4 regions of the Micromonospora sp. NPDC050784 genome follow, and region 1 is predicted to be linked to each of the others. Evidence: riboswitches for the same ligand, from Rfam matches in the RefSeq annotation. Region 1 holds a riboswitch; each other region holds the start of a gene.
What was found. A riboswitch is a leader RNA that binds a small molecule or an ion and turns the genes downstream of it on or off. The one in region 1 is predicted to bind cyclic di-AMP.

Region 1 (2,192 bases):
CCCAGCCGGTCCAACCAGGAACGCTCGGGCCGCACCGCGCTGGCCGGCAGGGTGACCCGCTGGCCGTCGTCGGTCACCCGCGACGCGCCCGCGCCGACGGTGGTGAAGACCTCGTCGGCGAAGGCCGCCGCGGCGTCGGCGCTGTCCGCGCCCGAGTAGCGTGCCACCGCGCCGTACCAGGCCGCCGGGTCGGTGTCCGCGCCCACCGGCGCGCCCAGATCTTTCTGGTACGCGCCCAGCAGCGCGGCCCCACCCCGGATGTTGAGGCCCGCGTCGGTGCGCAGTGCCTCAGGGGTGGCGCCGGTCAGCGAGGCGGCGGCGTCCACGGTCTGCAACGCGGCGGTGGACGGCGCGGGGGCCTCGACCGGCCGGGGCGCGGGCACCCGGGCGGGACGGGAGTCGTCGCCGCGTGGGTCCTCGGCACCGGCGTCGTGGTGACCGCCCCCGGGGAGAGCGGCCACGTGCCGAGCGTCGGTCAGGTGCATCGGGCCGTAGCCGCCACTGGTGCTCGGTGTGCCGGCGTTGGTGTCCCAGCGCGACTCCAGGTAGGAGACGCCGAGCAGCACCACGGTCGGTACGCCGTACTCGGTGGCCGCGGCGGCGTACTGCTGCTGGCGGTTGGTGGTGGGTGCGGCGGCGGCCGGGCCGACGGAGATTGGCACCGTGGTCGCGGCGGCGACCACGGTGGCGGCGAGCAGTGCGCGCCAGCCGGTCGACAGGGTTGGATGGTGCATCGAACCCCCTAGATTCTCTCGGAGTGAGGTCAGGTCACCATCGCGCCGCCCGGGAGGTCACGTCAATACCTTTCCATCTATCGAAGCGCGCGGAAAGAATTCTTCACACACGGTCAGTGGCCTCGTCCAATCGGTACGGAGTGTCACGGCCGCACGGGTTGCGGATCGGTAACAAGCGTCTCTACTCTGGTCATTCGTCGGCCCGACAGCAGCTCCGCCCAGCCCGGGCGGTAACGGACCGACACCGCCGAGTCGTTTCCGAGCGAACCGGGGACCCAGGTCCCTCGGGGTGAATCCGCAACCACTGCGGTAGGGCGCCGACTTCCCGCCCGAACCCGTCAGCTAACCCGGTAGGCGGTCAGGAAGAAGGAGTACGGAACCCCGGTGGCACTCCATGCCCCGCGGCCGTCGTCCGAGCGGTCGGCATCAGCCGGCCCGGCGTCGATCGTGCCGCGCCCACGCTGGTCCCGCTTCACCACCGCACTCGCCGCGCTGGCCGGCATCGCCGTCGTCCTGACCGGCAGTGCCACGGCGGCCCACGCCGACCCGTCCGTCGCCGAGATCGAGCGCCAGATCGACGCCGACTGGAACAAACTCGAACCGATCATCGAACGGCACAACGCCACCCGCACCGACCTCGCTGCGAAGCGCAAGCAGGCCGACGCGCTCGCCGCCCGGATCACTCCGTTGGAGCGCCAGGTCGACGCCGCGATGGACAAGGTAAGCGCCCTGGCCGTACGCGCCTACAAGGGCGAGAACGTCTCGACCGTCAACGCGGTGCTGGGCAGCCGGTCGCCCAGCGAGGTGGTCGGCCAGCTGGAGATGCTCGACCGCTTCGCGCACAACCAGCAGAAGGACGTACGCCAGGTGGCCGACCTGCGCGACCAGCTGGCCGCGCAGAAGGCGCCGCTGGACGAGATGGTGGCCCAGCTGACCCGCACCGAAGCTCAGCTGGCGGCGAAGAAGAAGCAGATCAACGAGGAGATCGACCGCCTGCAGAAGCTGCGCCTCAAGGTGTACGGCAACGGCGGCGGCGGTCCGCTGCGCCCGGCGCCCTGCCCGGGCAGCTACCCCGGTGGCGCCGCGGGCACCGCGGTCAAGTTCGCATGCGCGCAGATCGGCAAGCCCTACGTCTGGGGTGCCGAGGGTCCGAACTCGTACGACTGCTCCGGGCTCATGCTGGCCGCCTGGGCGAAGGCCGGCGTGTCGCTGCCGCACAACGCCGCCGCGCAGAGCCGCGTCACGAAGAACGTCAGCAGGGGCGACCTGCGCCCCGGCGACCTGGTCTTCTACTACAGCGACATCCACCACGTCGGCATGTACGTCGGCGACGGCTGGGTGGTGCACGCCTCGCAGGCCGGTCAACCGGTCAAGATGAAGAAGGTCGACGACGGCCCGATCCACAGCTACGGCCGCCCAGGCTGACCCCGGGTGACCGGAGGGCCCGTCGCGATTCGT
Region 2 (2,192 bases), on a different contig from region 1:
CCGTGCGCCCCGCTGTACGACTTCCACCCGCTGCTGGGCAGCCAGATCTGCTTGTACCAAATCACGTAGAGCACGGCGAGCCGGTCCGCGTTGCGGATGAAGTACGCGGCCAGGTTGTTGCCGTAGGTCTTGTCGCCACCGGTGGCGGCTCCACCGAAGCCGCCCTTCTGTGCCGCGAAATCGCAGGCCCGGCCCTTCGGGTGTTCACCGGAGCCGCTGGGGCGGTGGCACGAGACGTACCGGGTGAAGCCCGCGGCCTTGGCCTGGTTGAGGGCGTGCAGGGTACGTGGGGTGATGCAGCCGCTGGCCGGCGTGGGGTCGTTGACGCTGCACGACTCGGAGGGCCAGGAGCCGTCGGAGTTGCGCGGCGCGGCTGTCGCGTTGGCGCTGGAGGTGCCCCGGTTGGAGCCGGTGTCGGCGGTGGTCTGCGGCTTGGGCGCGGTGGCCACGGTCAGGGCCCGTTCGGCCTGTTCCTTGCGCTTGGCCATCACCGCGACCTGCTTGCGTTGTTCGTTGATCTCGCCGTCCAGGGCGACCCGGGTGCGGTTGGCCTGGTCCTTGCTCTTCAGCAGGTCGCGCAGCACCCTGTCCTCGTTGGCGGCCACCGCGTCGAGCGCGGCGGCCCGGTCCATGAAGCCTTCGGGAGTGTTGCTGTTGAGCAGCGCCGACATCGCGCCGAGCCGGCCGGTGCGGTACGCCACTTCGGCAATCTCGCCGACCTTGCCGCTGCGCTGGTCGATCTCGACCTCGATGGTCTTCAGCTGGGTGGCGAGCTGCCGTTGCCGTTGTACGGAGGTGTCCAGGGCGCGCTTCGCGTCCAGGTAGCCCTTGCTGGCCGCCTCGAGTTGGGCGCGCAACGTCGGGGTGCCGCCCTCCTCGTCGGAGTCGGGTGCGGCGGCCCGCAGGCCGGTCGGGGGAGCGGCCGAGGCGGTGCCGGCCGGAAGCGCGACGCCGAGGGCGAACATCGCGACGATCAGGGCCGCCAGTCGGGCGGCGGGTGGTCGTGCTGGTGCCACTGCGCATGTCCTTCCGTCAGCCGCCGACCGGGTTAGCTGACGGGTTCGGGACGGAAGATCCCTACCGCTGACGCGGATGCACCCCAGAAACATGGTTCCCCGGTTCGCCCAGCTGGGCGATTAGGCGGCGACCACCACCGGCGCCGGGAGGGCGCCGCCTGGTGGAGGCCGGGACCGAGCCTACCGGTGCCGGTGGGGCGGCTGCAGCCATTGTGACGGACGGTGCGTGCGTCAGCACGGAAAATTACCACAAAGTCGAGCAATGCTCCGAAAAGGCCCGTCACCACTCGATGGAGCCACACGCTCCGGAGGCGGCGCCGGGCTCGATCTGCAACGTCGCGTGCTCGATGCGGAAGTCGTCGTGCAGGGCCGTACGCGCCGCGGTGAGCACGGCGCCCACCTCCGCGCCGGGTGCCATGGTCAGGTGCGCGGAGGCCACCTCCATGCCCGAGGTGAGCGTCCAGACGTGCAGGTCGTGCACCTCGACGACACCGGGGACCGCGGCCAGTCGGTCGTGCACGGCGGTCACCTGGAGGTGCTCCGGGGCGGCCTGCACCAGGATGCGGATGGCGGCGCGGGCCAGCCTCCAGGTGCGCGGCAGGATGAACACGCCGATGGCGACCGCGACCAGGGGGTCCGCCCACCACCAGTCGGTGACGCTGATGAGCAGCGCCGCACCGATGACGCCGAGCGAGCCGAGCAGGTCGCCGAGCACCTCCAGGTAGGCGCCCTGGATGTTGATGCTCTCCCGGGCCCCGGCGCGCAGCAGGGCGAAGGCGGCGATGTTCGCGAGCAGGCCGAGCACGGCCACCGCGAGCATCGGACCGGCGATGACCTGGTGCGGGTCGCCGAACCGGCGGATCGCCTCGATCACGACGTAGATCGCGACGCCGGAGAGCAGGACGGCGTTGGCCAGCGCGGCGAGCACCTCGAGCCGGTAGAGGCCGAAGGTGCGCTGCGGGTCGCCGGTGGCCCGGCGGGTCGCCGTGATCGCGGCGAGCGCCATCCCGATGCCGAGCACGTCGGTGAACATGTGCCCGGCGTCGGAGAGCAGGGCGAGCGAGCCGGTGTGCAGGGCGGCCACCGCCTCGACCACCATCAGGGTGGCGAGCAGACCGAATGCCGCCCAGAGGCGACCCCGGTGCTGGTGTGCGGCATTGGCGACGGACCCATGGT
Region 3 (2,192 bases), on a different contig from region 1:
ACCATCGCCACGGCCGCGACCCACCTCACCGGCTTCGGCAGCGAAGACGCCACCACCCTGTCGATGTTCCAGGGCGACGTGGACCTGCACGGTCTACTGCTCGCCGGGATCATCATCGGATCGCTCGGGGTGCTCGACGACGTGACGGTCACCCAGGCGGCCACCGTCACCGAGCTGGCCAACGCCAACCCCGGGCTGACCCGGTTGCAGCTGTACCGGGCGGCCACCCGGGTCGGCCGCGCGCACATCGCCTCCACTGTCAACACCATCGTGCTGGCGTACGCGGGCGCGTCACTGCCCCTGCTGCTCCTGCTCACCGCCGACTCGCGGCCGATCGGGCAGATCCTCACCAGTGAGTTCCTCGCGCAGGAGATCGTCCGCAGCGCGGTCGCCACCCTCGGTCTGATCGCCGCCGTACCGCTGACCACCGGGCTGGCCGCGGTGGTGACCGCCGCCGGGCGCACCGAGGCCACGCCGTCCACCGACGCTCCCGCGCCCCGGCCCCAGCCGGACCGCACCGAGGCACTGGCCGCACTCAGCTCACCGCGGAAGGCCGGCTCCGACGAGCCGGACCGGACGCGGCCCGCACCCCCATCCGAGGCCACCGACCGGTGGCCGGAGTCGAACAGGAGCACGGATACGGCATGGTGACACTCCTCAGCGTGACCAGATCGGGCATCCACCCTGAGAACCGCGTCACTGGTCACTCAACGCTATGGCGAAATGACGCTTTTGGTCGGCATCCAGGCGTAGCTCACCCGGTCGACTCTCGGGTAACCTCGCTGCCGGTTACCGATGAAGGCGCGAAGCGGCGCCTGCGGTGCCACCGCCCAATCGCCAGCCGGCGAGCCGGGGACCCAGGTACCTGGGGTGAATCCGCGTCAGCGGTAGGGGCCACTTCCGCCCCGAACCCGTCAGCTAACCCGGTCGGCGGTCGACGGAAGGGAACATTGTGACGGCACCCCTACGCCGCTGGATGACACCCGTGGTGGCCGTGATCGCCGCACTGACCGTGCTCGCCGGGCCCCTCCCGGCCCACGCCGCCCCGACGACCCCCACACCGTCCGGGCACGAGGAGGACGGCGAACCCAAGTTGCTCAACGACGTCATCGAGCAGGCCAACCGCGACTACTCCGCAGCCAAGTCCAAGCTGGACAAGTCAAAGAAGCGGCAGGGCGAGTTGGCCGCAGAGGTCGACCGGGCCAAGGCCGACCTGGACGCGTTGGCTCCGCAGGTCGGGCAGATCGCCGCCCAGGCGTACCGGACCGGCCGGATCGGCGCGGTCGCGATGCTGCTGGAGAGCGAAGCTCCCGACTCGTTCGTCCGGCGCGCCGGGATGCTCGACGAGATGAACATGGTCAACGAGAAGAAGCTCTCCGAGGTCAACGAGGTGAAGGCCCGCGCCGAGCAGGCGAAGCTGGCCCTCGACACGGAGGTCCGGGAGCAGCAGAAGCAGACCGCCCTGATGGCCAAGCGGAAGAGCGAGGCCGACAAGGCGCTCTCCCTCGTCGGTGGAAAGGGCTTCACCGGCGGCCTGGTGGACGCCACCTCACCGGTCGCGAAGATCGGCCCGGGTCGCACGGCCGACGGTGACTGGAAGCCCCAGTCGTGCAGCGAGAACGACCCCACCACGTCCGGCTGCATCACGCCGCGCACGCTGCACGCGTACAAGGAGGTCAAGCGGGCCGGCTTCAACCGGTTCGTCGGCTGCTACCGCCCCGGCGGGCCGTGGGAGCACCCGAAGGGCCGCGCCTGCGACTGGTCGCTGCAGAAGAGCGGCTTCTCCCCGTGGCACAACGAGGACACTCGGACGTACGGCAACAACGTCGCCGCGTTCCTCATCCGTAACGCCGACCGGCTCGGCATCTACTACGTCATCTGGAACCGGCAGATCTGGTTCCCGGCCACCGGCTGGAGTTCGTACAGCGGGCCGTCGAACCACACCGACCACGTCCACATGTCGCTGCTCTGACCCGCACGATCACCGTTGAGGGCCGTTCCGCGTGACGCGGAGCGGCCCTCGTCGCGTCAGACGGTGGCAGGCGCGGCCGGGTCGGTCGACTCGGACGATCCGGCCGGGGTGTCCAGCGTCGCGAAGCCAGCCGGCACGGCGGCCACCTGACGCACCGCCCCGGCGGCCAGCCGGTAGGACACCCCCACCACCGCGCACCGCCCCCGCGCCACCTCGTCGG
Region 4 (2,192 bases), on a different contig from region 1:
CGAGGAGGTGGCCGTCGCCGCGGCCGGCGCGGCCACCACCGCCCGGCGGCGACGTGCCGCCTGGCTGGCCGCTCAGGATCAGCTGGAGCGGGCCTGGATCGGGTACGACGAGGCGGACACCGTCGCGCGTCGTTTCGCGGGCGCCGGGGCGCTGCCCACCCCGCAGACCCCGCACACCCCCGCCGAGTACGCCGCCCGGGAACGCTATCTGCACCGCGCGGCGATGGCGGCGTACTGGCGGGGCGACCTGAGCATGGCGCAGCTCGGCGACGTGTTCGGGCACCGGCGTGGCTGGGATCCCCGGCGGCACCCGGTCGAGCAGGAGGTGCTGGTCAGCCGGGTGGTCCGGGATGCGCGGCTGGCCGACTACCGGGTGGCCGCCGACCGTGAGCGGGCCGCCTGGCGCGACGCGGAGTTGGCCGCCGAGTCGGCTCGTACCCTCGCCGAGGAGGCGTACACGGCGGCAGCCCGGCTGCGCCCGACCCCGGTGCCCGCTCGCCGGACGGTGGCCGGGGCGATGCGTCCCGCCGTCGTGGCACGGTGGCGCCCGGCCCGGGCGGGTTGAGCCCGATCCGTGATGTGAGGCCGGTCACGCAATAGCGAAATCGGACGGTCGGCGCGATCGACGGCATTGTTCCCGCGATTATGGCCGCGTTCTTCGCGGCCTGTCCGGTTGTCGCCCGCAGGCGTCGCCGTAACCGGTTGTCCCATCGAGTCACATCATCGGCAATACGCGCAGAAATTGTCGCGCCAATTGGGGTTTACGCAGGTGAACCTGGCTTGGCAGGGCGTGGAGCGACCAGTAGTGTCGTCCCGTCCGGTGCGGTAACCGATCGCAAGACGCGACGCCGCATCGACCCGCTCAATCGTGATCAACGAACCGGGGACCCATCAGTAAGTCCGGGGTGAATCCGCGAGCCACGGCCCGCGGTAGGGCGATCTTCCCGCCCGAATCCGTCAGCTAACCCGGTAGGCGGTGTCGGAAGGAGTCCCATCCTCGTGCAGCACCTTTCCACCCCTCGGTTGTTCCCTCGCCTCCACGGCGCGGCGGTGCCCCCGCTCACTCGTCCAGTGACGGTGAGCTGACCCCCCGGGTCATCGCCTTCCCCGCCCGGCCACGCCGGGCGTTCCCCTGAGCGGTTCACCATCCGCGGACCACGGTCCGTGCGTTGGCGCCTGCCCGGATACCGGTCCGGCCCCGGTGTGCCGCTCTCCCCCCGATCCGTGGAGGACCCCGTGAAGCACACCCTGCAGCGTCAGCTCCGCCGCCTCGCCACCGAGCGTCCGTACCAGATCGTCGCCGCCTCCGCCGCGGCCCTCGCGATCGCCACCACCACCGGCGCCCTGCTCACCACTGCCGACGACGCCCCGGCCGGCCAGCGCACCGCGACCACTGTCGCCGAGATGCGCAGCGACGTCGCCGCCTCCCGCGGCGAGGCTCGGGACGCGTCCCCCTCGGCCAGCGCCGCGCCGACCACGGCCGCCCCGGCCACCAGCGCCCCCGCCGCCAAGGCCAGCAGCAACCCGGACCTGACCCGGAAGCCGGAGCGCCCGAAGCCCCCGGCGACCAAGGTGCTCGACTACGACTACGAGGCGCAGAACACCTACTACAACTGCGGCCCGGCGGCCACCCGGAACGCGCTCAGCGCCGCCGGCATCGACCGCACCCAGGAGGAGCTCGGCGCCGAGCTGGGCACCACCGAGATGGGCACGAACTCGGCCGAGGACACCACCCGGGTGCTCAACGCCGAGGTGAAGGGCTCCCCGTACCGGACCCGGATGTTCCCCGGCGCGCCCAGCCCGGCGCAGATGGACCGCCTCCAGGCCGACGTGGTGAACGCCATCACCGACGGCCGGGGTGTGGTGGCCAACGTCGTCGGGGACGCCACCGACACCGACGGCGGCTGGCACTCCTACGGCGGCGGGCACTACATCGCCGTCGTGGGCTACAAGGACAACGGTCGTACCGTACGGATCGCCGACTCGGCGAACCCGGCCGACCCGTCGTACTGGATCACCACCATCGACCTGGCCAACTGGATCACCAGCCGGGGCTACTCCGCCTGACCCGGGCACCCTGACCGCCGCGGGCGCCGTCTCCCACAAGGGGCCGGCGCCCGCGGCGTTTGTCCGCGCGGTCCGTCGTACGCCGTCATCGACGGCTCTCGTACCGGGCCGTGAACCGTGGGAGA

Region 2: linked by a shared signal. The riboswitch ahead of ACIBD9_RS10440 (coiled-coil domain-containing protein) and the one ahead of ACIBD9_RS31270 (NlpC/P60 family protein) in region 1 are both predicted to bind cyclic di-AMP.
Region 3: linked by a shared signal. The riboswitch ahead of ACIBD9_RS02650 (coiled-coil domain-containing protein) and the one ahead of ACIBD9_RS31270 (NlpC/P60 family protein) in region 1 are both predicted to bind cyclic di-AMP.
Region 4: linked by a shared signal. The riboswitch ahead of ACIBD9_RS25855 (C39 family peptidase) and the one ahead of ACIBD9_RS31270 (NlpC/P60 family protein) in region 1 are both predicted to bind cyclic di-AMP.

The regions. Positions count from the first base shown of each region.
Region 1 covers NZ_JBITGG010000035.1:4,980-7,171, forward strand. Annotated here, with positions in the region: gene ACIBD9_RS31265 (N-acetylmuramoyl-L-alanine amidase) at 1-734, opposite strand, end outside; cyclic di-AMP (ydaO/yuaA leader) riboswitch at 970-1,105, shown strand; gene ACIBD9_RS31270 (NlpC/P60 family protein) at 1,119-2,159, shown strand.
Region 2 covers NZ_JBITGG010000006.1:132,335-134,526, forward strand. Annotated here, with positions in the region: gene ACIBD9_RS10440 (coiled-coil domain-containing protein) at 1-1,016, opposite strand, end outside; cyclic di-AMP (ydaO/yuaA leader) riboswitch at 1,022-1,153, opposite strand; gene ACIBD9_RS10445 (cation diffusion facilitator family transporter) at 1,297-2,192, opposite strand, start outside.
Region 3 covers NZ_JBITGG010000002.1:47,585-49,776, forward strand. Annotated here, with positions in the region: gene ACIBD9_RS02645 (YibE/F family protein) at 1-651, shown strand, start outside; cyclic di-AMP (ydaO/yuaA leader) riboswitch at 818-948, shown strand; gene ACIBD9_RS02650 (coiled-coil domain-containing protein) at 953-1,972, shown strand; gene ACIBD9_RS02655 (carbonic anhydrase) at 2,029-2,192, opposite strand, start outside.
Region 4 covers NZ_JBITGG010000022.1:11,046-13,237, reverse strand. Annotated here, with positions in the region: gene ACIBD9_RS25860 (hypothetical protein) at 1-565, shown strand, start outside; cyclic di-AMP (ydaO/yuaA leader) riboswitch at 850-991, shown strand; gene ACIBD9_RS25855 (C39 family peptidase) at 1,225-2,067, shown strand.